DNA from 3 places in the Aminipila terrae genome. Region 1 is predicted to be linked to each of the others. Evidence: predicted binding sites of a transcription regulator. Region 1 holds the regulator's gene; each other region holds the start of a gene.
What was found. Region 1 encodes HrcA, which represses chaperone genes, less so after heat shock. Its sites were predicted from a motif close to TTAGCACTCNNNNNNNNNGAGTGCTAA; they were not measured.
Positions count from the first base shown of each region.

Region 1 (11,072 bases):
GGTGGAATTAGAGATAGAAAAAAATATAGGCAGTCTCTTGGTTATTGATGACATACAGGATTTTCAGTCTTTAATTGAAGAATTAAAGACTGAAGGCGGTGAAATAGAACAAAAATATATTACTGCTTTGATTGCTGAAAATAGTGACTGCTCTCGTGTTGAAGGGTTTGATCTTATTTTTGACAACTGTGTATTTAACAGAGTTTTGTTTGAGAAGTCTTATTTTAAAAACTGCTATTTTAAAAATTGCGATTTCTCAAACTGTGATTTTAGTAATAGTACTTTTAGTAACTGTAAATTTCAGAATGTAAAAGGTGTAGGAACTGATTTTTCAGACAGTGCCTTTAAAAATATATGGATGAAGGAATGTTTGTTTCGATATGCTGTATTCACCTCTTCTCTTTTAAATGATTGCCATTTGGAAATGGGTGATATGGCAGAAGCTTATTTTGATAATTGTAAAGTAAAGAAACTGACTTTTGACAATATTAATCTGATGAGAGCAAATTTTTACAAAACTCCGCTGAAGGGAATAGACCTGAGAACCTGCCAGATTGAAGGGATTATATTATCAACAGAAGCAAAGGAACTAAATGGAGCCGTTGTAGAAATGCTTCAGGCAGCAGAACTGGCTAAAATACTGGGTGTAATAATAAAATAAAAAATTACCATAAAAAGTAAAATTTATGGTATAATCTAGAAATATAATTTTAGAAACAGTATAAGGAAGGTATTTTTTATGGAAGAAAGTATATCAATTAAAGCCCCTGCAGCAGCCTTAAAGCAGAGGAGCTTCATATTTGATAACCTAAGAGGTCTGGCAATCTGGTGTATACCGATTTCACACTTTACCATGGTTGGCGGTGGATTCTCACATGCCTCTCTGGGCGGTATAGTTTATATAACAATTAATGTATTTGTTATGCAATTATTTATGTTTTTATCAGGTTTTTTCTCAAAAAAAGTGGATAGGGCAAGAGAAACGGCGTTTAAAACGTTTATGCTGCCTTATTTATTATTTACACTGGTATTCTACATATTCAGGTATTTCTATTTTGGTGGTGCAAATTTAGACTTTTTAAAACCACCCTTTGCCTTGTGGTTTTTATTTGCAGTATTTTTTTACCGATTTTATTTAAAAGATTTAGTAAAGATAAAACACTTACTTGCTATAAGTGTAGGAATATATTTAATTACGGGGCTTCTGCCTGTAGATACAGATTACTTTGCGTTAGGCAGGGCTATATCCTATTTTCCATTTTTTTTAATGGGATATTATTGTACAAGTGAAAGATTGAAAACAATACAGCGTTTAAAAAAGTGGCAGTGCATTCCTTTACTGGCATTACTGCTGGGTGTATCTTATGTACTTGCTTATTATGTTAAAGTTCCTGTAAATTTTTATTTGTTAAAGACTACAGCTGCCGATGTTGGCATCACATGGTATATGGATATACTGATGAGAGCTGTGGTACTTATACTTGCCGTATTATGGACTATTTTATTATTAAATTTGATGCCAGATAAGAAGAATTATTTAACTTACGTTGGTATAACCACTATGCCGATATACATTTTCCATTTATTTATAAGATATGTGGTAGAGCAAAAAGGATTTCCAAGCCCTGACTGGATTACCTATTATCTGTGGGTATTTGGATCAGCATCCCTGTGCGTCATTGTTTTTTCCAGTCCTCCTATTGCTAAAATTTATGATAAGGTTCTTGATTTATTATATCAGGGATGGGTTAAACTTAAGAAAAAGATGCTATATGATGAGGCTCCGGAAACGGTAAAGTAATAAATTGCAGGATTGCAAAAATAACCTGAACCCGACAAGAAATTGTCGGGTTTTTTTATGTCCGTAATCAATTTTACGGTCTGACATCTTTTATTTGATAAATATATTTTTTAACAAGTTTGCACTTTTAAACACCAAAAATAAGACAAAGTTGAACATAAGACAAAAAATTCAGTTAATTCTAAACATTTGAAATACTTTTTTGATTTTTTTTGAGGCGTAATGAAGCGATATGAAGCAAAATCATATAATCTTCACAAAATGAGGAACGAAAATGGTTTATTAAATAAGCTTTTATTCGGTCAATTGCATTTTATCAGATTATGTGTTTAGGAGGAAAAAACAATGAAGAGAAAATTGGCTCTATTTGTAAGCATTATTATGGTGCTTCTGCTTGCAACTACCGGTTGCGGAGGTGACAAAGGAAGTAGTGGTGATGCAAGTAAGGATCCTATTAAAATCGGTTGGATTGGTTCGCTGACAGGAGATCAGGCCCCTTGGGGAAAGTGTGAAAGTCAGACTGTACAGATGCTAATCGATGAAACAAACGCATCAGGCGGAGTATTAGGCCGCCAGTTGGAATTAGTAGCTCTTGATACAAAAGGAGATGCTAATGAGGCAGTAAATGCAGTAAAGAGGCTGGTATCACAGGACAAAGTTTGTGCTATCTTAGGACCAAATGCTTCTGCACAGGCACTGGCAATCACTGGTGTACTGGAATCAGCAAAAGTTTCTGATATTGCAACAGTTGCTACAAATCCTAAAATCACAGTTAAGGATGACGGTTCTGTAAATAAGTATAATTTCCGTGTATGCTTTACAGATCCATATCAGGGTTCTGTGGCCGCAGGATATGCAGCAGATATTTTAAAATATAAGAAGGCTGCTATCTTGTATGACGTAGCAAGCGATTATTCTCAGGGCTTTATGCAGTACTTTATTGAGACTTTTGAGAAAAAGGGCGGTACTATCGTTGCTAAAGAAGCTTTCAAAGCAGGGGATACAGATTTCAGACCTCAGTTAACGAAGATTAAGAAAGCAAATCCTGATGTTATTCTTATGCCTTATTACTACAAAGAAGTTGCTTTAAGCGCAAATCAGGCAAGAGACCTTGGTATAACAGCAACATTGATGGGCGGAGACGGCTGGCCATCAGACACATTATTTGAAATGGCTGGAAAGTCATTAGAAGGAAGCTATCTTGTAAACCATTTTGACTATAACGATCCTGAAGTAAAACCTCTTACAGAAGCTTACAAAGCAAAATATGGTACCACTCCTGAAATAAACTGCTACATGGTACATGACGCTTATAAAGTATTACTGGCAGCCATTGAAAAAGCAGGAAGTGCAGATTCCCAGGCAATAACGGATGCGCTTACAAAGGTTCAGGTTAAGGGTGTTACAGGAACTATAAAGCTTGGTGAAAAAACTCATAACCCTGAAGGAAAAGAAGCTGCTATTCAGAAAATTGTGCTGAATCCTCAGACAGGTGAGTATGAGTATAAATTTATGCAGAAGTATGGTGCAAACTAATATTTTTGCAAGGTAGTATCTAATAGGAAAATTTCAGGCAGCTAAAGCTGATGGAATTTCTGTATAAGACCTGCAGGCTACATAAATAGATGCGGGCAGGGCTTCAAAAAAATAAGGCAGTTTACCAAAGACTGCCTTATTTTAATAAAACTGTTAGGAGGGTTTGCAGTTGAGTGTATTTTTACAACAATTAATCAATGGTTTATCTATTGGAAGCATTTATGCACTAATGGCAGTAGGGTATTCATTGGTATATAGTATTTTAAACTTTTCAAATTTTGCTCATGGCGGGGTTATTATGTTAGGAGCATATATTGGTTTATATGCATTGCACTTATTACCTAACTCATTTTTAGGGGCTTTAGTTATAGCTGCTTTCGGAGCAGGTCTGATAGCTGTAGTTTTAGAGAAGGTTGCATACAGTCCACTTAGAAAAAGAAATGCACCGTCATTATATTTTATAATTTCGGCTATGGGCGCCTCAATATTCCTGGAAAATTTAGTTATAGCTACTATAGGACCAACTTTTAAAACATACCCACAAATTTTTAATCCAGTACCGTTTACCTTTGGCAATATTTCAGTCAGCAGAATTGACGTTCTGATGTTTGTAATTGCGGCAATCAGTCTGGCGATTCTGGTCTTTATTATAGAAAAAACAAAGGTGGGTCTGGCCATCAGAGCCTGCTCCTACAGCTCAAGAGGAAGCAATTTAATGGGCGTAAATGTAAACAGGATAATCTTTGTTATTTTCTTACTGGGAGGCATGCTGGCAGGTGTGGCAGGTATGCTGTTCGGTATGAAATATACCGTGTATCCGCAAATAGGTGTCATCACCAACAAATCATTTATTGCTGCAGTATTCGGAGGATTGGGAAGTCTGCCCGGTGCTGTAGTGGGAAGTCTGCTCCTGGGATTAATTGAAACATTGAGTTCTGCGTACATAGCTTCGCAATACAGGGATTTAATTGCATTTACATTACTTATTGTAGTATTGGTAATCCGACCTAGTGGTATTATGGGTAAGATTACTGAAGATAAGGCATAAAGGAGGTACTTTCTATGTTTAGTTGGTTTTACATCGAAGGTATCCTGATTCTGGTCGGTATCAATTTGATGGTAGTTTTAGGCTTGTCACTGCTTACAGGCTTCACAGGGCTATTTTCATTCGGGCATGCGGGCTTTATGGCTATAGGTGCGTATGTTTCCGCTATTTGTACCATGAATTATGGTATTCCATTTTATGTGGCCGTACTGATTGGTGGTATTGCTGCAATGTTAGCTTCGCTTTTTATCGGATATTTCACCCTGAATTTAAAGGGGGATTACTTCTGTATCGCAACCCTTGGATTTGGTGAAGCAGTCCGTTTAATATTTGATAATTTGCAATACGTAGGCGGGGCAAGAGGTCTGCCAGGAATACCTTTAGATACTAATTTGACGAATGTAATCGTTATAAACATTATAGCTATATCAGCTATGGCATTTTTAATTAAGTCAAGACATGGAAGAAATATGATTGCTGTAAGAGAAGAGGAACTGGCCTCACAGGCAATAGGAATTAACGTATTCAGTTATAAGATGACTGCCCTGGCAATTTCTGCCCTTTATGCAGGAATAGGAGGAGCTTTGTGGGCACATTATCTGGGATTTATACAACCTCTTATGTTCCAGTTAACCAAATCCACCGAGATGACCATCATGGTAATCTTCGGAGGCCTGGGAAGTATTACAGGAAGTGTAGTAGGTGCATTTGTACTGACATTCCTGCCGGAACTTCTCAGAGAATTTGCTCAATGGAGACTGGTAGTATATGGAGCTGCGGTTATTATCATCATGATTACAAGACCACAGGGTATGCTTGGCGGTATGGAATTCAGCATCAAAGGCATTATTCGTTTCTTCAGGAGAGGTGGCAGCAAAAAGGCAAAAGATACGGTTAATGCAGCAGAAAAAGGAGGTGCACAGGGATGACAGACGTTTTGACTATGAAAAATGTAACAAAGCGGTTTGGAGGCCTGACAGCAGTAGGCGATGTTAGTTTTACCATAAAAGAAGGTGAAATCTTTGGGTTGATAGGCCCCAATGGAGCCGGAAAAACTACGATTTTTAACCTGATTACTGCAGTGTATACTCTGAGTGAGGGAGAAATTTTATTTTATGAGGACCAGATTGCAGGGGCAGATCCCTATGGAAAAGGTTTTGTAAATAGTGTAAAAAGGCGTTTTAACTGGAAACCCTTGAAGCCCTATCAGATAGCTGAGAAAGGCATTACAAGGACTTTTCAAAATATCAGGCTTTTTAAGAAACTCAGTGTTTTTGAAAATGTATTGACTGCATGTCATCGTTCAGGAAGTTACGGACTTCTTCAATCCATTGTTCCCAGAAAACTACCTTTTACAAAGATGACATTGCCCTGGGCAGGATCCTTCTGTAAACAGGAAGAAATGCTGAACCAAAAAACTTCAGAGCTGCTTAAACTTATGGGGTTGTGGGAAGTAAGAGACATGGTAGCAGCAAATCTGCCTTATGGTATGCAGAGAAAGCTGGAAATAGCAAGAGCATTAGCCTTAGATCCAAAACTTTTACTTTTAGATGAGCCGGCAGCTGGTATGAATCCGGAAGAAACCATTCAGCTGATGGAATTAATAAGGCAGATAAGAGATGACTTTAAACTGACTGTTCTTATTATAGAACATCATATGGATTTAATAATGGGACTATGTGATAAGATTTTTGTTTTAAATTTTGGTAAAGCATTGGCGGAAGGTACTCCTGATGAGATACAGGACGACAAGCGGGTAATTGAAGCGTATCTGGGGAAGGAGGAAGACATCAATGTTGAAGGTTGACAATCTTAATGTACATTATGGTGGTATTCATGCTCTCAGAGGAGTGTCCATTGATGTACCAAATGGAGAAATTGTTACCATCATTGGCTCCAATGGTGCGGGTAAATCCTCATTATTAAATGCCATAAGCGGTATGGTTAAATATCAGGGTGATATTATCTATGAAGACCATCCTCTTCCGAAACAAGCCCACAAAGTTGTGAATGCAGGGGTTTGTCAAGTACCAGAAGGACGTATCATATTTGCAAATCTTACGGTACATGAAAACTTAAAAATGGGTGCGTATCTTAGAAATGATACCAAAGGCATTAATGAGGATTTTGAAAAAGTGTATAATCTTTTTCCGAGATTAAAAGAAAGAGAAAAACAGATTTCAGGTACTTTATCTGGAGGTGAGCAGCAGATGCTTGCTATGGGAAGAGGACTTATGTCTAATCCCAATCTGATTATGCTGGATGAACCGTCCTTAGGATTAGCGCCTCTTTTAATTAATACTATATTTGAGATTATAGTAGAGATTAAACGAATGGGTAAAACACTGCTGCTTGTAGAACAAAATGCCTTTAAAGCTCTTTCTGTTGCAGACAAGGCCTATGTATTGGAGCAGGGAGTGATTACCGCTTCAGGAAGTGCAAAGGATCTTTTGGCGGATTCAACCATACAGGAGGCTTACTTAGGCAAAAAAAATAAATAAAATTAGTAAATAAAAAGAATATTTACTGTTAGAAGCCGGCATTGTCCAAATATTTTATTTGGCATTGCCGGTTTTTATATAATACAGGTTAATTTCAGTGGTTAAAATGAAAAATTATATATTTTTTTACAAGAAGTGTTGACATTAATATCTAAGAGTGTTAAATTAAAAATGTGATTAGCACTCATGCTAAGCGAGTGCTAACAAGGAAGGGTGAGAAAGATGGATTTAAACGAAAGGAAATTGAGAATATTACAAGCTATTATCGGTGATTTCATCAGAACAGGTGAACCGGTTGGATCCAGAACTCTTTCCAAAAAGTATGAGTTAGGCGTTAGCCCAGCTACTATTCGCAATGAAATGTCGGATTTGGAAGATATGGGATTTTTAACACATCCTCATACTTCCGCAGGCAGGGTTCCTTCTGATAAAGCATACAGACTGTATGTAAATGAACTTATGAGAAAGAAGGAGCTTACTATTGAGGAAAAACAGGTCATATCAGACAAACTTCATAGTGATATATCTGAATTTGAAAAAACGATAGAGCATGCTGCCAGTTTGTTATCTGAGATAACAAATCTGACATCTTTTGCCATGACACCGAAAACAGATGAAGATATGCTTAGATTTATCAATATTCTTCCTGTTGACAGCAGTACTGTAGTACTTATGATTGTAGCAGAAAGTGGTAAAGTTTCTAATACGGCACTTAAGCTTAAAGCCCCATATACAAAGGAAAATCTTGAGTTATTATCAAAATCCATGACTTATAACTTTAGAGGTAAAACCATAAGTGAAGCATTAACTGTTGATATCATAAAGTGTTTTGAAACAGATTTAGAGGCCATGGAAACTCTGGCAGAAAATATTATGCCAAATTTCATGAGAACTCTTGAAAAGATGTTAAATGTAAATTTGTACATGGATGGGCTTACCAATATATTTTCTATACCAGAGTACAATGATATAGATAAGGCGAAAATGTTTTTAGAGTTGCTGGATAAAAAAGAGGATTTCACCAGGAAACTTATAAACAGGGAAAATGGTGTAATCATAACCATAGGAAATGAAAATGCTGATGATATGATGCAGGATTGCAGCCTGATTACAGCAACTTATCATATAGATGGTAAGCTTGTTGGAAAGATAGGTGTAATTGGACCAACAAGGATGAAATACGACGAGGTAACTTCCGTTATCGAGTATGTAACAGAAAATTTGAATAACACTTTTAAACTGACAGGAGGTAACGAGGACGATGAATAAAGATCAGACAGCTACTGAAAATAAGGATGCCATTGAAGATGTGGACACTCAGGTAACTGATGATACGGAAGCTATAACAGAAAATGAGAATGCTGAAGAAAAATGTGTTGAAGGGGAAACTGAAGAAACACTGACAGATGAGGCAGATGGTAAACAAACAGAAGAGGCTGCAGCAGGAGACGAGGAACTAAACAAAAAGTATCTCAGACTTATGGCAGATTTTCAGAACTATAAAAGAAGAACCGAAAAAGAGAAATGCGACATTTATGCATATGCAAACGAGAAAATCGTTTCAGAATTGCTTGATGTTATAGATAACTTTGAGAGAGCTCTTGCACACGGCGAGGGTGACGAAGGTTTTGTTCAGGGTATGAACAATATATTTAAAATTTTCAAGGGGTACTGGAAAAAAGCGGATTAGAAGAAATAGAAGCATTGGGAATTGAATTTGATCCAAATTTCCACAACGCAGTAATGACAGAGGAAAGCAGCCAATATGAAAGTGGCTGTGTAACTGAAGTCCTACAAAAAGGATATAAGCTAAATGGTAAAGTAATAAGACCTAGTATGGTTAAGGTCGCAAATTAGGGAGGTAATATATTATGGGAAAAGTAATAGGTATAGACTTAGGTACTACAAATTCCTGCGTAGCTGTTCTTGAAGGTGGCGAACCTGTAGTAATTGCTAATGCAGAAGGAAACAGAACTACTCCATCAGTAGTTGGTTTTACAAAAAATGGTGAAAGATTAGTTGGTGAAACTGCAAAAAGACAGGCAATCACTAACCCAGACAGAACTATTTCATCCATTAAAACTCACATGGGTTCTGATTATAAAGTTGAAATTGATGGAAAACAATACACTCCACAGGATATTTCAGCTATGATTTTAAGTAAGTTAAAGGCAGATGCAGAAAGTTATCTTGGAGGTAAGGTAACAGAAGCTGTTATTACAGTACCAGCTTACTTTACAGATGCTCAGAAACAGGCTACAAAAGATGCAGGTAAGATTGCAGGTCTTGATGTAAAGAGAATTATCAATGAACCTACAGCAGCATCTCTTTCTTATGGCCTTGATAAAGATAATGGTCACCACAAGATTTTAGTATATGACCTGGGTGGCGGTACATTTGATGTATCTATTCTTGAACTGGGTGATGGCGTATTTGAAGTACTTGCTACAAATGGTGATACTAAGCTGGGTGGAGATAACTTTGATAAGGTACTTATCGATTACATGGCAGATACCTTTGCAAAGGAACATGGCATTGATTTAAGAACAGACAAGATGGCTCACCAGAGATTAAAGGAAGCAGCAGAAAAAGCTAAGAAGGAACTGTCAAGTTCACAGACAGCTAACATCAACCTTCCATTTATTACTGTAAGTGCTGACGGCCCGCTGCATATGGATATGGACATTACAAGAGCCAAGTTTGATCAGTTAACTTCAGATCTTGTAAACAGAACAATTGAACCAATGCAGAAAGCTATGAAGGATGCTGGCGTAACAAATGCTGATATTGCCAAGGTAATCCTGGTTGGTGGTTCAACAAGAATTCCTGCAGTTCAGGATGCTGTTAAGAGAGTAACTGGTAAAGAACCATTTAAGGGTATCAACCCAGATGAATGCGTGGCTGTTGGTGCAGCTATTCAGGCTGGTGTATTAACAGGTGAAGTAAACGATGTATTGTTGCTTGATGTAACTCCACTTTCACTTTCTATTGAAACATTAGGAGGAGTTGCTACAAAGCTGATTGAAAGAAATACTACTATTCCAACAAAGAAGAGCCAGGTTTTCTCCACTGCTGCTGATAACCAGACAGCTGTAGATATTCATGTTATGCAGGGTGAAAGAGAAATGGCCGCAGGAAACACAACTCTTGGACGTTTCCAGCTTTCAGGTATTCCACCTGCACCTCGCGGAATTCCTCAGATTGAAGTAACATTTGATATCGATGCCAATGGTATTGTAAATGTTAGTGCTAAGGATATGGGAACAGGTAAGGAACAGAGAATCACAATCACTTCTTCAAGCAAACTTTCAGATGAAGAAATTCAGGCTAAGGTTAAGGAAGCTGAACAGTTCGCAGAAGAAGATAAGAAGAAAAAAGAAGAAATTGAAATCAGAAACAGAGCAGAAACTTTAGTATATGAAACAGAAAAGAATCTGAAGGATTTAGAAGCAAACTTATCTGAAGATGAAAAAGCTAGTATCCTGGCTGCTAAAGACGAACTTTCAAAGGCTCTGGAAGGAAATAATTTAGAAGAAATGAAGGATAAGACAGATAAACTGACAGAACAGTTCCACACTATTTCCGCTAAGATGTATCAGCAGGCACAGGCAGCTCAGCAGGGCGGTGCAGCAGGTTTTGATCCTAACATGGCAGGCGGCATGGGCGGAGCTGCTCCAGAATCAGATTCTCCAAAACGTGATAACGTTGTAGATGCTGACTATGAAGTAGTAGATGATGACAAATAGTTGACATATGAACCTGCATGGGGTAATATTGATACGGTTTGAAGTTCTGCACACGTCTATGATGTGACAGCAGACCTCATACAAAAATTTCAGCAGTTACAGCTGCAGGAAATTTTCAATTAAATGTAAAATAAGCACTCCTTCAGGCAGGGAGTGCTTATCAGTTGATATTAATTAATGCAGAGTGGAGAGAAAAAATGGCAGATAAGAGAGATTATTATGAAGTCCTTGGAATCCAGAAGGGTGCAGATGAAAGTGAGATAAAAAGTGCTTTTCGTAAGATGGCCATGAAGTATCATCCTGACAAAAACCCTGGGAATAAGGAAGCTGAAGAAAAATTTAAAGAGATAAACGAAGCATACAGCGTTCTTTCCGACCCTGACAAGAAGAGTAAATATGATAGATTCGGTCATGCCGGCGTAGATCCAAATGCAGGTTTTGGC
Region 1 is NZ_CP047591.1:208,268-219,339, reverse strand. Features, by position in the region: gene Ami3637_RS01035 (pentapeptide repeat-containing protein) at 1-661, shown strand, start outside; gene Ami3637_RS01030 (acyltransferase family protein) at 740-1,801, shown strand; gene Ami3637_RS01025 (ABC transporter substrate-binding protein) at 2,147-3,337, shown strand; gene Ami3637_RS01020 (branched-chain amino acid ABC transporter permease) at 3,507-4,385, shown strand; gene Ami3637_RS01015 (branched-chain amino acid ABC transporter permease) at 4,400-5,311, shown strand; gene Ami3637_RS01010 (ABC transporter ATP-binding protein) at 5,308-6,189, shown strand; gene Ami3637_RS01005 (ABC transporter ATP-binding protein) at 6,176-6,883, shown strand; gene hrcA (heat-inducible transcriptional repressor HrcA) at 7,106-8,152, shown strand; partial or broken gene grpE (nucleotide exchange factor GrpE) at 8,145-8,740, shown strand; gene dnaK (molecular chaperone DnaK) at 8,755-10,629, shown strand; partial or broken gene dnaJ (molecular chaperone DnaJ) at 10,827-11,072, shown strand, end outside.

Region 2 (11,072 bases), 1.6 Mb from region 1:
ATGTTGCAGCCAGCTTTCAGCAGGCAGTTCTGGATGTAATTGTCACAAAAGCTGTGGATGCAGCCATAAAAATGAAAAAGGATAAGATTGTGCTGGCAGGAGGAGTGGCTGCAAACAGCAGGCTTCGGGAAATGCTCACGGAGAAGTGCGGAGAGAACGGAATTAAACTTTACTGTCCTGCACCTATTTTATGTACAGACAATGCAGCTATGATTGGATGTGCTGCATATTACAAATACAAAGCGGGATTTTGCAGTGATTTAACCTTGGATGCCTATCCAAATTTACCACTTACAGACATTTAAACTGCAAAATTCTGTAACGAAAATTAAAAAACGGAGATATGAAATGATAATACTTTCAGCAACGAATATAATGAAGGTATATGGCGTGGATGTAATTCTTAAAGATGTCTCTTTTCATGTAAATCAGGGAGACAGGATTGGCATAGTAGGCAACAATGGTGCAGGAAAGACCACCTTGCTGAATATATTATGTGGAGAAATGCCATATGACGATGGAAATGTATTTATTTCCGCGAATACAAGTATCGGATACTTAAAACAAAGTCAGAATTTTGATTCAGATAAGACACTAATAGAAGAAGTTTCAGCTATCTTCAGCCATATAGCTGACATGGAAAAGGAAATGGCTGAGTTGTCCCATGAAATTTCGGACAAGTCTTCAAAAGAAGAAAATGTAGATAAACTTCTGCAAAGATATGATGAAATCATGGAAGCTTATAACAGATGTAACGGTTATAGTTATAAAAGTGAAATAAATGGCATATTAAATAGCATGGCTTTTACAGAAGATTTTTATCATAAAAAGATATCCATGCTAAGTGGTGGAGAAAAAACCAGGCTGGCACTGGCCTGTCTTCTTTTAAAGAAACCAGATATCTTATTTTTAGACGAGCCGACCAACCATCTTGATATTGGAACCTTAAAATGGCTGGAGCAGTATCTCAAGTCCTATAGTGGAACAATTATATTAATATCCCATGACCGATATTTTCTGGATCAGACGGTTAACCGTATCTTTGAAGTGGAAAACCATAAGTTGTATACATATCAGGGTGGATATTCTGAATACGCAGAGAAAAAACGACAGAGACGGGAAGAAGAACTAAGGAAATATGAAGGACAGCAGAAAGAAATAGCCAGACAGGAAGAAATCATCAGAAGGTTTAAGCAACATGGTACAGAAAAACTGGCTAAGCGCGCCCAATCCAGAGAAAAACGGCTAGCCCAGATTGAGCTTGTGGAAAAGCCAGAGGCTCTTGTGGGCAAAATGAAAATACATTTTAAACAGCAGTTTAAGAGCGGAAATGATGTGGCTTTGGGAGAAGGTCTGCAAAAAGGATTTGGCTATGGCATGCAGAGAAAAGAGCTGTTTAAAAATGTAGATTTTGACATAAAAAGGGGTGAGAGAATTTGCATAGTAGGAGCAAATGGTGTGGGTAAAACTACCTTGCTTAAAATCCTCATGAATGAGCTTGAACCTGATGGCGGGCGGCTAAAGATAGGGCATAATGTTCAATTCGGGTATTATGATCAGGAACAGCAGAATCTGAATCCTTCCAATACAGTTTTTGATGAAATGAAAGATTCGTACAGACTCTACACGGACACAGAAATGAGAAGCATGCTGGGAAGATTTCTATTTAAAAATGAAAGCGTATTTTTAAATGTAGGAACTTTAAGTGGTGGAGAAAAGGCAAGGCTCTCCCTGCTGAAACTGATGCTTTCTGGTTCAAATGTGCTGATTCTGGATGAGCCGACCAATCATCTGGATATTACTTCAAAGGAAGTATTTGAAGATGCCCTGCTGGAGTTTCCTGGTACGGTCATTGTCGTATCCCATGACAGATATTTCTTAAACAAGGTTCCTACCAGAATCATGGAACTGGATACAGATGGCATGACAGCATATCTGGGTTCGTATGATTATTACATGGAAAAAAAGCAGGAAATTGTGTCAGGAAAAAAATATTTAAATGAGTTGAGCAGCGTTCAAAGCTTAAAAGATGAAGAGGTTTCGGAGGAATCAGAGTTTAAAAACCTGAGTTCCAGTGAACAAAGAAGAATAAATAAGGAGCTTGAAGCAAAAGCTAGAAGAAAGGAACGGGAGCAAAAAAAGCTGGAAGAGGAAATAGCAACACTGGAAAAACAAATTGCAGATTTGGAAAAAGAAATGTGCAAACAAGAGGTTTTCAGTAATCACATACTCCTTGCAGAATACCACGATAAAAGTGAGACTTGCAAAGCCAGGCTTTCCGAAACCTATGATAATTGGCTTTTAATACAGGAAGAGCAGGAATAATTATTGTGAAAAAATTGTGTTAATTTGTGTTAAAAATTATACAAAAATTTTTAAAAATGCTCTTGCATATCCTATAGTAGTAAATTATAATGAATTTTAGTCAATAGGACATAGAAAAAAATGAAATTGAGTGAAATGTATAGGAAATATATAGTTTCTAAAGTATGGAGGTTAGTTATATGACATTTGACAAAATAAAGGAAATTATTATTGAGCAGTTAAGCGTAGACGAAGCACAAGTTACTCTTGACACTCATCTTATGAAAGATTTAGAAGCTGATTCACTGGATGCAGTAGAAATAATCATGGCAATCGAAGATGAATTTGACATCGAAGTTCCAGATGAAGACGCTGAAAAGTTCCAGTGCGTTGGTGACATTGTTAAGTACGTTGAAGAAAAATTAAACTAGTCATCAGATGAAAGCCCGCAGATAGCGGGTTTTCGTTATTATTGAATATGGCTGGATATAAAAAGGAATTTGTGAAAATGAAAAAAGGTTCAAAAATATCAAATGCGGTAATTAAGCGGTTACCTAGATATAGAAGATATCTTAATGAGCTCAAAAGAAAAGGTGTTGATAAAATCTCTTCAAGAGAGTTAAGTGATTTAATCGGGTATACAGCTTCTCAGATCAGACAGGACCTTAACAATTTTGGGGGCTTCGGTCAACAGGGTTATGGCTACAACGTGGAAGCATTATATAATGAAATCAGCAGCATTTTGGGGCTTGATAAAGAATATAAAATGGTTATTGTAGGAGCAGGAAATCTGGGACAGGCCATTGCGAATCATACTTCATATTATAAAGCAGGATTTGTTGTATGTTCTTTATTTGAAGTAAATCCAAAGCTTGTAGGAATAAAGATAAATGATATCGATGTACGTGACTGCGAAGAACTGGTACCGTATATTGAAGATAACAGTATTGATATAGGAATTATCTGTACAACGAAAGATGCAGCACAGGAAGTGGCAGATAAAATGTCCTTTGCTGGTGTAAAAGGCATATGGAATTTTGCCGCTGTAGATTTGGAAGTTCCAGAAACTGTTGCAGTAGAAAATGTCCACTTAAGTGACGGGCTACATTCACTGGCATATCATATTAATAGAAATCATTATTTTGAATAGAAAATATGAAAATAACCGTTTCAAAAGAAACGGTTATTTGTTATAGTAGAACTTATAATAGATTAACCTTCTACGATAGCATCAACAGGACATGCATTAGCGCATGCACCACAATCAATACACTTGTCAGCATCTATAACTCTAGCGCCGTCACCCTCAGAAATTGCTTCTACAGGACATTCTGGGTCGCAAGCTCCGCAGTTGATGCAAGCATCTGTAATTTTGTAAGCCATTGTTGATAATCCTCCTTTTTTAAAGTGCTCAAAAGCCAATTAGATTATATCAAAGGGAAATGGAGAAGTAAAGATGAAAGTTTATTCTCTTGTCGGAAAAAGCGGAACTGGGAAGAGTTATCAGGCTATGTCATTATGCGGCAGAAAGGACATCCCTGCCATTATTGATGACGGCCTGTTTATATATGAGAGCCGGATTTTACAGGGTCAGTCCGCCAAGCGGCAGACGACAAAAATCGGGGCCATAAAAACAGCCTTATTTACAGATGAAGAACATCGTCAAACTGTTGCCAAAAAAATTAAAGAGATTAATCCGGATAAGATACTAATATTAGGTACTTCTACGGGAATGGTGAACAAAATTGCTGAGAGGCTGGAACTACCAGAGATAGAAGAACGGATTTTTATTGAAGATATTACAACGGAAGCTCAGAGAACAGCAGCCCGAAAGCAAAGGGTGGAACTGGGCAAACATGTCATTCCTGCACCAGCAGGTCAACTGAAAACGGATTTTTCAGGGTATTTCCTTCACCCAATCCGTATGATCAGGGGGTTTGGCTTTGGAACCAAAGAAAACATCCAGGAAAGGTCTGTAGTCAGGCCTACATACAGTTATCTGGGTGAATTCTTTATTTCTGATAAAGTTGTGAATGATATTGTATACTATCTGGGAGAAAAGAACGAGGGCGTTCATTCAATAGTGAGGGTACTTACCCAGAACACCAAAACAGGTATAGGATTAACAGTTACAGTGAATATGAACTATGGAAATCAGGTTATGGAATGTGCCCGGGAGCTGCAAAGGGAAATTACCGAGCATGTAGCCTATATGACGGCTTTTAATATTCATTCTGTAGATGTAGAGGTTAAAGGATTAGTATAAATTATAAATGCAGGAAAAACGGACTTGGAGAAAACAATGGTAGTCACAGAAAAAGTCAGAGATTTTAATCTGGACCACATATTTGATTGTGGGCAGTGCTTTCGATGGAACAAAGAGGAAGATGGAAGCTATACGGGTATAGCCTTTGGGAGACCAGTAAATATATGTTTTGAAATAGATAAAGAAGAAGAGAACCAGGGCAGGCTTTCTATAGATAATATTGACGAAAAGGAATTTAATCAATACTGGAAATCCTATCTGGATTTAGACAGGGACTATGGGCAGATAAAGGCTGTTTTAGGGGAAAAAGATTTAATTATGGCTGAGGCCATAAAATCCGGACAGGGAATAAGAATATTAAAACAAGATCCATGGGAGACCCTGGTGTCTTTTATCATATCCCAGAACAATAATATTCCCAGAATCAAAAAATGTATTGAAGGCTTGTGTGAAATGTTCGGAGAGAGTGCAGGAAATTTTCGAGGAAAAAGATATTTCGCTTTTCCCAAGCCTGAAGCCCTGGCTCAATTGACGGAAGTTGACTTAGCCCCTGTTAAACTGGGATACAGGGCAAAATATATAATAGAAACTGCCAGAAGAATTGCTGCTGACAATGCCAGCCACTTAAAAGAAGAGCACACGGATTTGCTGACACTGGAGCAGCTTTGCCACGCAGAGACCCAAAAGGGCTATGAGTATTTAATGAGTTTATGTGGTGTAGGACCTAAGGTCGCAAATTGTATTTTACTGTTTGGTATGGGAAAACACGAGAGTTTTCCTATTGATGTGTGGGTTCGTCGTGTGATGCACAGACTATATGGTATAGAGGAAAATGATATGAAAAGTATGTCGGATTATGCCAGTGAAAACTTTGGACAATATGGAGGCATAGCGCAGCAGTATTTATTCTATCACATAAGGCAGTTGGAGAAATAAGTAGGGAGATGGTGTTACACATGCTTGGACCAATAGTAAACGCTGCAGCTATCATTGTATGTGGGCTGGCAGGAACGTATGTAATAAAAGGGGTACCTGAAAGATTTGAAAATCTGGTCATGAAGGCTATTGCTCTTTCTCTTATATACATAGGAATATCCGGAGCATTAGAAAATAAGAGGGTAATGATTCTGATTCTAAGCCTGGTAATTGGAGCTATTGTAGGGGAAGCAATCAATATTGATTTGCAGATGAACAGATTTGGGAAATGGGCAGAGAAAAAGCTGGGATTTTCAGAAGGTAACTTCGCTAAAGGGTTTGTGAATGCATCCATTTTATTCTGTACGGGGTCCATGGCCATAGTAGGGTCACTGGAAAGTGGACTGCAGGGAGATTGTGAAACCTTGTTTGCCAAAGCCATACTGGATGGAGTAATCGCTGTGGTATTTGCCTCACAAATGGGGGCTGGTGTGATATTTTCTGCAATTCCGGTGCTTATTTATGAAGGGGGCATTGCCCTAGGGGCAACTTTTATGAAAGGAATGCTTACGGAGGATATCATTACAGAAATGTCTGCTGTAGGAAGTCTTTTAATTGCAGGTATAGGCTTTAATTTCATGGAAGTCAGGGAAATTAAGGTTGCCAATCTGATACCCGCTATATTTTTGCCGTGGCTGTTTATCGCTCTCGAGAAAATGTTTACATAATAATATTTATTGGAAATATAGTGCTTGACTTTGTTGTCGTACTATTTTTATCCATAAAATTAAAAAAAAGTATTGACATTGGGAAAGATTAGTTTAAAATATAGTTAGCACTCAGGGATAATGAGTGCTAACAAAAACATAAATAATAAAATTATATATATCAAACAACAGGAGGTATGAAAAATGAGTTTTGGAATTAAGCCACTTGGCGCTAGAGTAGTAATTAAGATGGTTGAAGCAGAAGAAAAGACCAAGAGCGGTATCGTTCTTCCAGGCCAGGCTAAAGAACAGCCACAGATGGCAGAAGTGGTTGCTGTAGGACCTGGAACAGAAGAAGAAAAAATGGAATTAAAAGCTGGCGACAAGGTAGTATTCTCAAAGTATGCCGGGACTGAAATCAAATACGCAGGTGAGGAATACACCATTATGAGCCAGAAAGATATTTTGGCAATTGTAGAATAAGAAAGAGGGGAATTGAAAATGGCTAAGGATTTACATTATGGAGAAGATGCTAGAAGAAAATTACAGACTGGTGTTGATAAGCTTGCAAATACTGTAAAAATTACATTAGGACCTAAGGGCAGAAATGTTCTTATTGAAAAGAAATTTGGTTCACCACTTATTACAAATGACGGTGTTACTATTGCAAGAGAAATCGAACTTGAAGATGCAGTAGAAAACATGGGTGCACAGCTTGTTAAAGAAGTTGCAACTAAAACAAATGACGTGGCAGGTGATGGTACTACTACTGCTACACTACTTGCGCAGATTATCATTAAAGAAGGATTTAAAAACGTTGCCGCTGGAGCGAACCCAATGGTATTAAAGAGAGGTATCCAGGGAGCAGTGGACGTGGCTGTTGAAGAAATCAAGAATATTTCAAAGCCAGTTGAAAGCAAAGGAAGCATTGCTCAGGTTGCATCTGTTTCAGCTGCAGATTCAAATATCGGAGAACTTATTGCAGAGGCTATGGAAAAGGTTGGTAAAGATGGTGTTATTACTGTTGAAGAATCAAAATCCATGGGTACAACTCTGGAAGTAGTGGAAGGTATGCAGTTTGACAGAGGTTATTTATCCGCTTACATGGTAAATGACACTGAAAAGATGGAAGCTAACATGCAGAACCCTTACATTTTATTAACAGATAAGAAGATTTCAAATATACAGGACATACTTCCTATTCTGGAACAGATTGTTCAGCAGGGAAGAAAGCTTCTGATTATCGCTGAAGATGTTGATGGTGAAGCTCTTGCCACATTAGTAGTGAATAAGCTAAGAGGTACTTTCGACTGTGTAGCTGTTAAGGCTCCTGGCTTCGGTGACAGAAGAAAGGCTATGATGGAAGACATCGCTGTTTTAACTGGTGGTACAGTAATTTCTGAAGAAGTTGGTTACGACATAAAAGAAGCTACTTTAGATATGTTAGGTACTGCTGCATCAGTTAAGATAACTAAAGAAAATACTGTTATCGTTGATGGAGCTGGTAATGCAGAAGAAATCCAGAGTAGAATTAAGCAGATCAAGCACCAGTATGATGAATCAACTTCCGATTTTGACAAGGAAAAGCTTCAGGAAAGACTGGCAAAACTGGCAGGCGGCGTAGCTGTAATCCAGGTAGGTGCTGCAACAGAAACTGAACTGAAGGAAAGAAAATTAAGAATTGAAGATGCTCTGAATGCAACAAAGGCTGCTGTAGAGGAAGGTATTGTTGCTGGTGGTGGTGTTGCTCTTGTTAACGCAATTCCAGCTGTTAAGAAATATGTTGAAACCCTTTCAGGGGATGAAAAGACTGGTGCTGCAATTATCATGAGAGCACTGGAAGAACCAGTTAGACAGATAGCTGAAAATGCTGGATTTGAAGGTTCTGTTATTGTTGCAGAAGTTAAAGGCAGCAAGATTGGTGTGGGATTCAATGCATCAACAGAAGAATATGTTGACATGATTAGCGCTGGTATCGTAGATCCTGCTAAGGTTACTAGATCAGCACTTCAGAATGCTTCATCTGCATCTGCAATGCTTCTTACAACCGAAGCTGGTATTGTAGATATAAAGAAAGATGAACCGGCTATGCCTCCAATGGGCGGCGGTATGCCAGGAATGATGTAGGGTTTATAAAACTCAGCAAAATCAAAATATAACATGCAGGGGATGTCTCAGATAATCTTTCTGAGACATCTTGTTTTTTTGTGAATTTACAAATATTAAATAAGTTTGTGCAATTTAATATTTAATTGAAATATAGATTTGGTTATGTTAGAGTAAAAAGATAATAAGCAGTTAAAGGCAGGGTACTAAGTTGGAAACCATTCTGATAATAGATGATAGTTTTTTTAATATTCAATTACTAAAAGGTATATTACAAAAAGAATATAACATAATTTATGCAGATGAAGGTAAAAAAGGGCTAGAAATTGCAAAACATACACAGCCTTCACTTATACTCCTGGATATTGAAATGCCAGGGCTCAATGGCTTTCAGGTCATGGAAAGACTGCAGGCAGCCAAGGAAACTCAGCAGATTCCCGTGGTATTTCTTACGGGTGTAGATGATACAGCCACAGAAGAAAAGGCATTTTTCTGCGGGGCGGTGGATTACATCAGAAAACCTTTTTGCTGTAACGTAGTGTGTGCAAGAGTTCGCACACATATCAATATGTTCAGATATAGAAAGATGCTGGAAACCCAGATGTATATAGATGTACTGACCGGATTATATACAAGAAAACACTGCATTGATTATACAAGCAAACAATGGAAGTATTGCATAGAGAATAAAGTTCCTTTTTCTTTAGGAGTTGCGGATATAGACTTTTTCAAAAGAGTAAATGATACCTATGGTCATCAGGAGGGGGACAGGGTCCTGAGCGCCGTCGCCAACATTATGAAACAGGCCATGCCGGAAGAAAATAACTACATCGCCCGTATGGGTGGAGAAGAATTTTTTCTTATCCTGGTCGGCGAAAAAAGAGCCTCAGCTTGTGAGATTATGAAAAACGTATGCAATGCGGTAGGGCAGAAAAGTGTCTGCAAAGTGGGCGGTAATTCTGAAGAAGAGATTCGTGTGACCATAAGCATTGGGGGAAGTACCATTATCCCTTCGGAGAGAGACTCGGTTGATGCTTTTACGGCAATTGCCGATAAAATGCTGTACGAAGCAAAAGGAAAGGGCAGGAATCAGGTTATATGGATTTAACCTTTTATAGAGGAATAAAAGCTAATGAAAGAACGAAATGTAGCAGAGCAATTTTCTAAATATGTCATACCTTCCATGCTCACAATGATTCTAACCGGTTTCTATGGAATAGTTGATGGTTTTTTTATCGGACAGGTTATGGGAGACGATGGATTGGCAGCCATTAACATTGCATGGCCGCTGTTAAGCTTAATTTCATCAGCAGGCATAGGCATAGGAACTGGCGGGGCTATCATCATGTCTATTAAAAAGGGAAGTGGTGAATTTGAGGAAGCCAGAAAAGCAGAAGGTACCACTATTGTAATGCTATTTTTTGCCTCCGTTGCCGCTACCATAATATATCTGTTTTTTTCACCAATGTTTCTTCGATTTCTGGGAGCTGACGGTGTTTTATTTAAATATGGATTAAGTTATATGAAGGTTATAGCCTGGGGCGCCTTTTTTCAGATCATGGGTGCGGGACTTAATCCTATATTAAAAAATCTGGGAAAACCCGTTTTCGCCATGCTCATCATGATCGTGGGTATGTTTGTAAACATATTTTTGGACTGGGCTGCCTTGTATGTCTTTGACTGGGGCCTTGGAGGCGTTGCTTTTGCCACCTGTGCAGGGCAGGCGTCTGTGGCTGTCTTTGCAGCAATGGCAGTGATAAAAGATAAACTTGGTAATAGCTGGTATATACCAGATAGAAAACTGAGTAAAGATATATTGAAAATAGGTGCATCTCCTTTTGGCCTGACTATGGCACCGGGAGTTGTTATTATATTTACAAATCTTCAGGCCCTTCACTATGGAGGAACAGCCGGGGTTGCGGTGTATACGGTGATGTCGTATGCCGCCTATCTTGTTTACAGTCTGATGCAGGGTCTGGCAGATGGTGTACAGCCGATTATCAGTTTTTGCAAAGGGGCAGAAGACTATCCTGCGCTTAAACATGTGGTAAAAAAAGCATTTGGCCTGGCAGGTATAATATGCGTCATATTAATGGCTGCCACGGCACTGGCAAGATATCAATTCCCAATTATCTATGGTGTGTCTCAGGAAGTAGCAGCTGCCTCAGTTCCGGCAATGCTGGCCCTTGTTCTGGCTATACCCTTCATTGCCATTGCCCGAATTATGTCGGCATACTTTTATGCCATAGATGATGGACGAAATGCATCCATACTGGTTTATGCAGACCCCTTTGTGTTTACTCCCATATTCTTACTACTTTTGCCGATATTTTGCGGCATTTCAGGTATCTGGCTTGCCTATCCGGCTACACAGATATCCATCTCACTGCTTTCAGTAATGCTTAAAAAAACAAGTAATAGGGGTTTATTATAGACCAAGGAATTTAGCTCTATTATTAATAGAATTGGGAAGGAAAATTGGGAATGTACAAAAGAAAGGTAAGGAGAAATGTAGATAAAGAGAATATAGGTAAAATAGTAAATAAAAATCAATATAACTTTAAACAAATTTCAGAAATACTAGGATGCATTGTAGCGATTATAGCTATTTTATCAGTAGTGATTACTGCTATACTTAAATATATTAGTTTTGGCAGGTGCCTTTATTTTGATTTTGACTTGAATTATTATGATTTTTCATTATCTAATATAGATACATTCGTGTTTTTATTAGCCTTAGGAAGTGGAATTGTAGCAAGCCTTTTATATGCAGG
Region 2 is NZ_CP047591.1:2,088,839-2,099,910, forward strand. Features, by position in the region: gene tsaD (tRNA (adenosine(37)-N6)-threonylcarbamoyltransferase complex transferase subunit TsaD) at 1-305, shown strand, start outside; gene abc-f (ribosomal protection-like ABC-F family protein) at 349-2,325, shown strand; gene acpP (acyl carrier protein) at 2,505-2,735, shown strand; gene Ami3637_RS09880 (redox-sensing transcriptional repressor Rex) at 2,783-3,454, shown strand; gene Ami3637_RS09885 (4Fe-4S binding protein) at 3,517-3,687, opposite strand; gene Ami3637_RS09890 (Asp23/Gls24 family envelope stress response protein) at 3,761-4,570, shown strand; gene Ami3637_RS09895 (DNA-3-methyladenine glycosylase family protein) at 4,607-5,506, shown strand; gene Ami3637_RS09900 (DUF554 domain-containing protein) at 5,527-6,213, shown strand; gene Ami3637_RS09905 (co-chaperone GroES) at 6,397-6,675, shown strand; gene groL (chaperonin GroEL) at 6,694-8,319, shown strand; gene Ami3637_RS09915 (GGDEF domain-containing response regulator) at 8,510-9,406, shown strand; gene Ami3637_RS09920 (MATE family efflux transporter) at 9,431-10,732, shown strand; gene Ami3637_RS09925 (hypothetical protein) at 10,783-11,072, shown strand, end outside.
Region 2: a site for HrcA is predicted at 6,318-6,344, ahead of Ami3637_RS09905 (co-chaperone GroES). Genes of this name have one in related genera too.

Region 3 (11,072 bases), 1.5 Mb from region 1:
ACTGATTTGAAGCCAATCAAGGTTGCAGCATCCGCTACACCACATTCAGAGATACTGGAAAAGGCTAAAGAAATTCTTGCAAAAAAAGGCTGGGATCTGCAGGTTACGGTGTTTAATGATTATGTACAGCCTAATGAAGTAGTAGAAAGTGGAGCATTTGATGCCAATTATTTTCAGCATGTTCCTTACATGAACAGTTATAATGAAGAAAAAGGCACACATCTTGTAGATGCAGGAGACATTCATTATGAACCATTTGGAATTTATCCAGGCACAAAAAAGAGTTTAAAGGATTTAGCAAAGGGAGACGTAATTGCAGTACCAAATGACACTACCAATGAGGCAAGAGCATTACTATTATTGCAGGATAATGGCGTAATTACTTTAAAAGACGGGGCTGGATTGGAAGCTACAGTAAATGATATCAAAGACAATCCGTACGGTATTAAAATCGAAGAACTGGAAGCAGCACAAGTTTCACGAGTTGTTAAAGAAGTTGCATTTGTTGTATTAAATGGAAATTATGCTTTAGAAGCAGGATTCTCTGTAAAGAAAGATGCCATTGCATATGAAAAATCAGATTCTGAGGCAGCAAAAACATATGTAAACATTATTGCTGTTAAAAAGGGAAATGAAAACAGCGAAGGAATAAAGGCTTTGGTAGATGTACTGAAATCAGATGAAGTTAAGAAATTTATTAATGACAAGTATGATGGAGCAGTGATTCCTTTTCAATAGCAGGTATATAATTTAATTGAAAATAGACAGTTCAATGAGATAAGTTTAGGGCTGAATCCTGTATGGCACAGGATTCAGCCCTTTTAGCATGTACACAATTCATCATTCATATTTTACAATTATGAATTATTTTATGATAAGTATCTGTTTTGCAGTTTTACCGTCATCACTCAAACTTACGGCTATGGTTGTACCCACAGATAAGTCTGAGATGGCAGCAGAAGAAGTACTGTTTTTCATGTAACCGATTTTTGTAGAATCATTAATATTAATGGTAAGAGTTTCGTCTGTAAGGGTTATATTACTTTTTTCTGAAGGAGCTGCTTTTTCGTCTGCAGGCGGAATCTGTCCGTCAGGAGGGTTCTGACCGTCAGGCTTTTCAGGAGGCTGGCCCCCAGGTGCATTTTGGTCATCCGGTTTTCCAGGAGGATTCTCACCGTCGGAAGGATTCTGCCCATCAGAAGGAGCCTGGACGGCAGATGGAGTCTGTCCATCAGGAGCCTGTTCCTTTTTTCCCTGAGGAGGCTCGGTAGGATTTGCAGTGCCCAGAGCAAGTGTAATTTTATTATCTTTTATGGATTTAATCTGGCCATATTGAAGAGTCTGTTCATTTTCTGACTGAACCGATGCTTTACTGTTTTTACCCGTTTCCTTTACAGCAGTTGAACCGCAGGCAGTTAAACTTAATGCAGCAATTAAGAAGCCGATTAAAAAACATATTGTAATTTTTTTCATAAATATACCTCCAAATTACATTTAATTGATGAGAGTATTATATTTGGTGTATGCAATGATTTTGTGATGGAATAAAGAAGAAATGGAGAATATTGTAAATCAACTTTTAAAACAAAAGGTCCTGTAGTAAAATTTATGATGATTGAAATTTATGGTGATAAAGTATATTATGTTAATATGTTCTTTTTGCAATTCTATAATTGATAGGGTAAATGGAATAATAATTTAAAATTTAATTAGAATTCAGGGATGACTAGTATGATAGAAAAATATAACAACCCGGTTGCTTTTTTAGATTCGGGAGTTGGTGGTATCAGTGTGCTGAACGAAGCTGTTAAAATGATGCCAAATGAAGATTATATTTATTTGGGAGATTCCAGAAATGCTCCCTATGGGACGAAAACAACGGAAGAAGTACGGGACTTAACAGAAAGAAATGTTGAATTTCTATTAGAACAGGGGGCTAAGGCAGTTGTAATAGCCTGTAATACCGCAACCAGTGCAGCCGCCGACTATTTGAGAGATAAATATAAGGAGGTTCCCATTATCGGAGTGGAACCTGCACTTAAGCCAGCAGCATTAAATAATGAAGGGGAAAAAATATTAGTAATGGCTACTCCCATGACCCTTGCTGAAAGGAAGTTTAAAAATCTCATGACCAGATATGAGGAGTATGCTAAAATTGTACCTGTACCTTGTGGAGGCCTCATGGAATTTGTAGAAATGGGAAAACTGCAGGGAAAAGAGCTGGAAGAATTTTTAGGTACCCTTTTAACTAAAAGCGTATGTGAGAGCGCTAAAGCGGTTGTACTTGGATGTACTCACTATCCATTTATAAAAGACATTATATTGAAGATAATAGGTCATGATGTTCAAATTTATGATGGAGGAGAGGGTACAGCCAGACAGCTTAAGAGAAGGCTCAGCAGAGATAAAATCCTAAGCCAGAGCAAGGATCCAGGCCAGATAAAAGTGATTAATACATTGAATGACGACAGTATGATGGAATTATCAGAAAAGCTGTTAGTAAGAAAATGACAGTGGCTGATGAAAATATGGAGGTAAACGATGGAAGAAGAAAAGAAGGACTTAAAAGGGACCGGGGAGGAACAGCCTCATTGGGTCGGAAAGGAATATTCATTTTTTAACCACAGTAAGTGTGAATATTTCCCCTGCCACAAAACCAATAAACCTGAAGAGTTTAACTGCCTGTTTTGCTATTGCCCTTTATATGCATTAGGAGACAAATGCGGCGGTAATTATAAGTATAATGAAGAAGGGGTAAAGGACTGCAGCCAATGTAAACTGCCCCATGTGAGAGAGAATTATGGCTATATCATGAAGAAATTTTCTGAGCTTATCGAAGTGGCTAAAATAAAATAGAAAATTTTTATTGACTTAAATACTGAAAAAGTGTAAACTAATTTTGCATTGTGTGTAACAATGCCTGGTTGAGAATGTCAAAAACCTTTTAAGGTTTTTTTCATAAGGGTGCAGGCTGGGAAGGACCGGCCGTGGCCCGCAAAGTTATAGTAAGATTGCCGAAAGTGATTGACTGGTAAATTTGGTCAATTTTAGTAGGTGAGGAGGTAAAAAATGAAATCATTTATTGCAAAGCCTCAGGAAGTAGAGCACAAATGGTATGTGATCGATGCTGAGGGCAAAACTCTTGGTAGACTTGCATCCGAAGTTGCTGCAATCCTTAGAGGTAAGAAAAAGCCAATCTACACACCACACGTTGACTGCGGTGACTATGTAATCGTTATCAATGCAGAAAAAGTAGAAGTAACAGGTAAGAAGAGAAAAGAAAAAATCTATAAGAGACATACTGGATATCCAGGCGGCCTTAGAGAAATCACTTTTGAAAAGTTACAGGCCAAGAAGCCAGACGAAATAATCAGACATGCGGTAAAAGGCATGATGCCAAATGGAAAACTTGGCAGACAGATGTATAAAAAACTAAAGGTTTATGCTGGTGCTGAACATGATCATGCAGCGCAGAAACCTGAAGTTTGGGAATTTTAGGAAGGGGAGGAATAGACAATGGCAAAGATTCAGTATCAAGGAACAGGAAGAAGAAAGTCTTCAGTTGCTAGAGTTCGATTAATCCCTGGAAAAGGTGAAATCATCGTAAACAAGAAGCCGCTTGAAGAGTATTTTGGAATGGAAATCGTTAAAAGAGAAGTTAGAAGACCTTTTGAGGTTGCTGGATGTGAAGGAAAGTTTGACGTAATCGCTACTGTAAATGGTGGTGGATTTACTGGTCAGGCAGGAGCTTTAAGACATGGTATCTCAAGAGCACTTTGTGTAGCTGACAAGGAAGCATTCAGAGCTGTACTTAAAGCTGCAGGATTTTTAACAAGAGACCCTCGTATGAAGGAAAGAAAGAAGTACGGTTTAAAGAAGGCAAGAAGAGCATCACAGTTCTCAAAGCGTTAATTTTATACCGGTTCAGAGAAAAGATCAAAGCTCTGCAATCTTACAGGATTGCAGAGCTTTTCTTTTTACTCAGATTTCGCAAGCCAGTATCGAGAATAAGACAGTAGTAAGGAATTTTTTTGCTTTTAGGTCTTGATTTTTGTCAGCAGGCGCGGTATATTATATTTGTTAGCACTCTTTATAGATGAGTGCCAAAGAACGAACAGGGGTGTTTATATACTAACTATATAATATTACATAAGAGAGAAAGAGGGAATATTACATGGCAAAGAAACAATTTAAAGCAGAATCAAAGCGACTGCTGGACTTAATGATTAATTCTATTTATACGCATAAAGAAATCTTTCTAAGAGAGATTATTTCCAACGCAAGTGATGCTATTGATAAGTTATACTATCTTACCCTTACTGAAAATACTGGCATATCAAGAGAAGATTTTTATATCAGGCTTGCAGTAGACAAAGATGCAAGGTCATTAACCATAACCGATAATGGAATTGGTATGACTAAAGATGAGATGGAAAATAATTTAGGTACCATTGCCAGAAGTGGTTCTCTTCAGTTTAAAGAAGAGAATGCAGACAAAATGGAAGGCAAAGATGAAATTGACATTATTGGGCAGTTTGGTGTAGGCTTCTACTCTGCATTTATGGTGGCTTCAAAGATTCAGGTTATCAGCAAAGGCTATGGACAGGACCAGGCGTATATGTGGGAATCTACAGGGGTCGATGGCTACAGCATTACAGAGTGCGATAAGGATGATGTAGGTACCCAGATTATTTTATATATCAAAGAAGATACGGAAGACGAAAAGTATGGAGAATACTTACAGGAATATAAGATTAAAGGACTTATTAAGAAATATTCCGATTACATTCGATATCCAATAAAAATGAATGTTGAGAAACATAAAATGAAAGAAGCCACTGAAGAACAGAAGGCTGATAAGGATTATACACCTGAATATGAGACTTATAGGGAAGATGATACTTTAAATAGTATGGTACCAATCTGGAAAAAGAGTAAAGGCGCCATTACAGAAGAGGAGTACAACCAGTTCTACAAAGAGAAATTCTTTGATTTTGAAGATCCTGCAAAAGTTATCCACACAAATGTTGAAGGAGTGTCAACTTACAATGCATTAATGTACATTCCTGCAAGGACCCCATACAATTATTACACAAAGGAATATGAAAAGGGGCTGCAGCTTTATTCCAGCGGAGTATTAATCATGGAGAAATGTGCGGATCTTCTGCCTGATTACTTCAGCTTCGTAAAAGGCCTGGTAGATTCACAGGATTTATCCCTGAATATTTCCAGAGAAATGCTTCAGCATGACAGACAGTTAAAGGCCATTGCAGTGAGACTGGAAAAGAAGATAAAATCTGAACTGATTGAAATGCTCAATACAGACAGGGAAAAGTATGAAAAGTTCTTCGAGAATTTTGGCATGCAGCTTAAATTTGGAGCCTACAATGAATATGGCATGCACAAAGATGCCGTAAAAGAATTGCTAATGTTCTATTCTTCATCAGAAAAGAAACTGGTTACATTCTCAGAATATGTTTCAAGAATGAAGGAAGATCAGAAGTACATTTATTACGCCTGCGGTGAGAGCAGAGAAAAGCTTGATAAGCAACCGCAGACTGAAATGCTTAAAGATAAAGGATATGAAATCCTTTACTGCACAGATGAGATTGATGAATTTGCCTTTAAGACTATTGGATCCATCGAGGAAAAACAATTTAAATCGGTTTCCAGTGACGATTTAGGCATTGAAGAAACTGCTGAGGAGAAGGAAGCATTAGAAAAGCAGAAGGAAGAGAATAAAGATCTGTTTGAAGCAATGAAAGAAGCTTTAGACGGTAAAGTTTCAGAAGTCAGAGTTTCTCAGAGACTGAAGAGTCATCCTGTATGCTTAACAAGCAATGGAGAGATTTCCATTGAGATGGAAAAAGTCCTGAACTCAATTCCTGCAAACAATGATAAGGTTTCAGCGGAGAAAGTTCTTGAAATTAATGCAAATCATAAGGTATTTGAATCCCTTAAGGCTGCTTATGAAAATGATAAGGATAAAGTTAAAGACTATGCAAAACTTTTGTATAATCAGGCTCTTTTAATTGAAGGAATGCCAGTTGAAGATCCTATTGAATTTTCCAACGCAATATGCAATTTGATGTAATTGCATTACTGGCAGATTATAAAATTAGATCAAATAAATAAAAAAACAAAATATAAAACCTGCTTTAATTACAAGGCAGGTTTTATGTATTTAGTAGATAAATTCATCATATTTAAAACAATTTTAGGAATTTGTGGAACCTTTCTTTAATTTTGGCTGTCTAAAATAAAAACAAGAACATTACACTAGTGATAATGATATGAACAAGGAGAAATTATGAAGAAAAAAGCTATTATTAAAATATTGTCAGGAGTTCTTTGCTTAACTATGCTCATGTCAGCTACAGCTTTTGCAGAAACAGGAATACATAAGGATTTAGTGCCAACAGCCGATAATACGGTTTTACAGAATGTAAAACAGCAGGATGAACCATATCTCACAGAAGAAGGTATTATTACAAGCACAGAAGAAAAGGAAGAATCCTATCGGGTTCAAATAGATAATGATAAGATGGGCATGGTTTTTTATATTAGTAAGGATGCCTTTATTATTGATCAGAAATCAGGGAAAAGGTTAACAGCTAAAGATTTAAAAAATCAGATGAAGATTACAGCCATACTCCCTGCAAATGCTCCAATGACCCTAAGCCTGCCACCCCAGACTTCACAAGCTGTAGGATTTATTGTAAGAAGTGATACAGGCTCCATGGATGTATCTTTATATAATGATACGTTGGTGAATAAGGACAATACCTTAAAACTGAATCTGTCAGAATATACTCAGATTGTTGATGCCAAAGGAAATGACAAAATGTATACGGCCAAGGATATCAGGAACAAGGAGTGCGTAGTTCTCTATGCAGTATCTACAAAGAGTATTCCGGCCCAGACAGTTCCTGAGATGGTTATTATTTTGGACAAGGACAATAAACCAGAAACTTCTGAAGCAAAGTATGTATCTCTTAGAAGTGAAGCAGAGGCCAAAGGTTATAAGGTAGAATGGACGTCACATAAAAAACCAGTTGTATTGACTAAAAATGATATGAAAATTGAATTGACCATGGGAAGTGATGATTTTAAATTTACCCATCTGACAAAGGACTTAAAACCTTTGGATCAAATGGATAAAATGGATTTACCAGCAGTTCTTAAAGGAGAACAGACTGTGGTTTCCAACCATTTTATAGAAGCCTTAGAATAGATGATAAAAAACTGCTCTACCAGAGCAGTTTTTCTTATTTGGTAGACTGAAGGAAGAATTTCATGTATACTATATCCGATTAAATGTAAGAAAAAAGTACGGAACAGACCTATAAAAGGAGGCACAGATGATGAATCGTGATTATAAGAAATTACAAAATGGCAGTGATATAAGGGGCATAGCTCTGACAGGAGTAGATGGGGAGCTGCCTAATTTAGGAGAACAGGAAGCGGCCAATCTGGCAGCTGGGTTTTTATTGTGGTTATCCAGAAAAACGGAGAAAGAACCCAAGCAGCTAAAGATTGCAATTGGATCTGATCCAAGGCTTTCTGGCAGGGATTTGCTCCATGGAATTCTCCATGGAATTCTGCCTTATGGGGTCACTATTTTAAATTGCGGGCTGGCTTCCACTCCGGCAATGTTTATGTCAACTGTTTTTCCAGAGTTTAATTGTGATGGAGCAATTATGATAACTGCCAGCCATCTCCCTTTTAACAGAAACGGATTTAAGTTTTTTGACAAAAAAGGAGGACTGGATAAAAAGGATATCCAGCAGATAATTGCCTGCGCTGAATCGGATGAACAATTAAAAGAATTAGGAGAAAGAGTAAATAAGGAGAGCACTAATCTGGTACAAGATGAAAAAGTGTATTCTTCTATGAAGGCTGATTTAATGGGGGCTTACTGTGATTTCCTTAAAAATAAGATAAAGGATGGAGTGAAACACCAGAAGTGTTATGAAACACCATTGAAAGGGCTGAAGATTGTTGTGGATGCCGGCAATGGGGGCGGAGGATTCTATGCAACACAGGTACTGGAACCTTTGGGAGCAGATATTTCTGCCAGCCAGTTCCTTGACCCAGATGGAACTTTTCCCAATCATGCACCAAATCCTGAAGACAAGGATGCCATGAAGTCGGTTTCTATGCAGGTTATAGAAAGTGGGGCCGATTTAGGGCTGATTTTTGACACAGATGTGGACAGGTCCTCCGCAGTTGACCACAGGGGACGTGAAATCAGCAGGAACGGCATAGTGGCTATGGCAGCAGCATTAGTTGCAGAGGATTATCCTGGGACCACAGTGGTTACAGACAGCATTACCAGTGACCAGTTGACCGTTTTTCTTGAAAACAATCTGGGCCTCAAGCATAAGCGTTTTAAACGTGGCTATAAAAATGTAATAAATGAGGCAGTTAAACTAAATGCAGAAGGTACGGACTGTCAGCTGGCTATTGAAACTTCCGGCCATGCAGCATTAAAAGAAAATCATTTTCTGGATGATGGGGCCTATCTGGCTACTAAAATCGTTATTAAGGCGGCAAAACTGGCCCTTGAGGGTAAAACCTTGGACAGCTTGATTTCCACTCTGGAGGAGCCTGCTGAGGCCCTGGAGATAAGACTCCCTATTACCTGTGAGGACTTTGGAACTTATGGAGACAAAATTATTGAGGATTTACAACTGTGGGCATCCATGAAGGATTGTGCAAGACGTAATGAGGAAGGAAATATTGTCCCTGTTGAAGAGGAGGGCTGTTGCTTATGCCACTGTGGAATGAGTACTGCCCAGCCGAACTATGAAGGGGTACGAGTGAATTTTTCCAAAGAACATGGGGACGGATGGTGTCTTCTGCGAAAATCCCTTCATGACCCGATTATGCCGTTAAATATAGAATCTAACAAAGCAGGAGGCTGCGGACAGATTATAGAGAAACTGAGGCCTTTCCTGGCAGCCTATAAGAATCTGGATATTAGTAAATTGATTTAAGAGGAAAAAATAAGGGAGTATCATTGTACTTTTGAAAAGCATAATGATACTCTTTTAAGATTCTAGGTTATTTATTTTTTTTCATATATATAAATAGCAGCAATTACTATAGAAGATCCAAGTAACTGCACAGGGGTCAACGCGGTTCCTAAAACTATGTATGATAATAAAATAGTAAAGATGGGCTCACACAGGCTTACAAGAGAAGCCATACCAGCTTCCAGTATTTTTAAGCCTTTCATCAGGCAAAATAGCCCGATTACAGTGCACCATATGGCCAGTAAAGTTATATACAACCAATGAGTCCATTGATTCGGTATTGTAAACTCTCTCAGGCAGATGCTGTAAATCAGATATATGATACTACACGTAAAACAAACATAAGTCATTATAACCGGTGTACTTATCTCTGCAGTAAATTTTTTGTTAAATGTGAAATAGCATGAACTTGCCAGTGCAGAAAGAATCACCAGAAGAACTCCACTGATTTGGATTCCACCTCCTGGAGCATATAGAACAATGCCTATTCCTGTAACAGCAGCCAAGATACCAGATACTTTATATTTTGTGATTTTTTCCTTAAGAAATATAGCTGATAAAATGGCTACAAAGACCGGATAAATGTAAAATATTACTTCACCAACTGCTGCCGATATATATTTAAAAGCAGAAAAGAACAAAATACATTGCGCAGAATAAATGGTACCAGCTATGATTAAATAAGTAATATTTTTTCTTCCTTGAAGCAGCAGAGATTTCTGTCTTATCAGGCAGTAAATAAAAAATAAACAGGCTGCAATAAAAAAACGATAGAAGAGCAATATTCCTGGGGCTATATCAACTGAAAGCCCTAAAGTAGCCAATATGGGAATAATACTAAAACCCAATGCAGAGGCCACCATGTATAAAACGCCCTTTTTAAAACAGGGGTCTGTCTTCTCATTATTAATGACGTCTTTATTTTCCATTCAGACTTTCCTCCTTAGGATAAGATAAAAACTCTGTATCTAATTATAAAATATTTTATTAATTTAATCAAAAAAATATCTCCACCCAGATATAAAATCTGATTGGAGATATATAATTATTCACCAAGATACGCTTTTTTAACAGAATCACTGGCCAGAAGTTCTTTTCCTGTACCAGAGAGGGTAATGTTGCCTGTTTCCATAACATATGCATAGTCCGCTATTTCAAGAGCAGCCTTAGCATTTTGTTCGATGAGCAGGATATTTACACCAGCATCATTAATTTGTCTGATGATGGAAAAAATATCTTTAACAACCAATGGGGCCAGGCCCAGAGAAGGCTCATCAAGCATAAGAAGCTTAGGTTTGCTCATAATAGAACGGCCTACTGCAAGCATCTGCTGTTCACCGCCGGACAGGGTTCCTGCCAGCTGCCATTCTCTTTCCAGAAGCCTTGGAAACAGTTCATAAACCCATTTCCTGTCTTTCTTTATTTCTTCTTTGTCTTTCCTCAGATAAGCACCAAGCGTTAAATTCTCTGCTATGGTAAGATCCGGAAAAACTCTTCGGCCTTCCGGACATAAAACGATTCCATCTCCCACGATGTCTTTGGTCTGCGAAGCAGTGATATCTTTTTCATTAAATGAAATCGTACCTTCTGATTTAGGTACAAGACCCATAATGGATTTGAGAGTTGTGCTTTTTCCTGCACCATTAGCACCTATCAGAGAAATTATCTTTTTATCAGGGACCTCCAGGCTTATTCCCCGGAGGGCATGGATGCCACCATAAAATACATTCAAGTTTTCTATTTTTAACATTACTCGTCTACCCCCAAATAAGCCTCAATAACCTTAGGGTTATTCTGAATTTCTGATGGAATACCTTCTGCAATTAAAGTACCATAGTCTAAAACATAAATTCTGTCACAAATGCCCATAACAAACTGCATATGATGTTCTATGGTAAGAATTGACAGGTCAAAATCAGTACGAATCTGGGATACAAAGTTCATTAGATCATCAGATTCCTGTGGATTCATACCAGCAGCAGGTTCATCAAGAAGCAGAAGTTTAGGCTTTGTAGCAAGGGCCCTTGCTATTTC
Region 3 is NZ_CP047591.1:2,171,615-2,182,686, forward strand. Features, by position in the region: gene Ami3637_RS10270 (MetQ/NlpA family ABC transporter substrate-binding protein) at 1-738, shown strand, start outside; gene Ami3637_RS10275 (hypothetical protein) at 865-1,473, opposite strand; gene murI (glutamate racemase) at 1,732-2,511, shown strand; gene Ami3637_RS10285 (cysteine-rich small domain-containing protein) at 2,542-2,856, shown strand; gene rplM (50S ribosomal protein L13) at 3,070-3,498, shown strand; gene rpsI (30S ribosomal protein S9) at 3,517-3,912, shown strand; gene htpG (molecular chaperone HtpG) at 4,175-6,094, shown strand; gene Ami3637_RS10305 (stalk domain-containing protein) at 6,311-7,234, shown strand; gene Ami3637_RS10310 (phosphohexomutase domain-containing protein) at 7,362-8,999, shown strand; gene Ami3637_RS10315 (DMT family transporter) at 9,071-9,967, opposite strand; gene Ami3637_RS10320 (ABC transporter ATP-binding protein) at 10,084-10,788, opposite strand; gene Ami3637_RS10325 (ABC transporter ATP-binding protein) at 10,788-11,072, opposite strand, start outside.
Region 3: a site for HrcA is predicted at 4,081-4,107, ahead of htpG (molecular chaperone HtpG). Genes of this name have one in related genera too.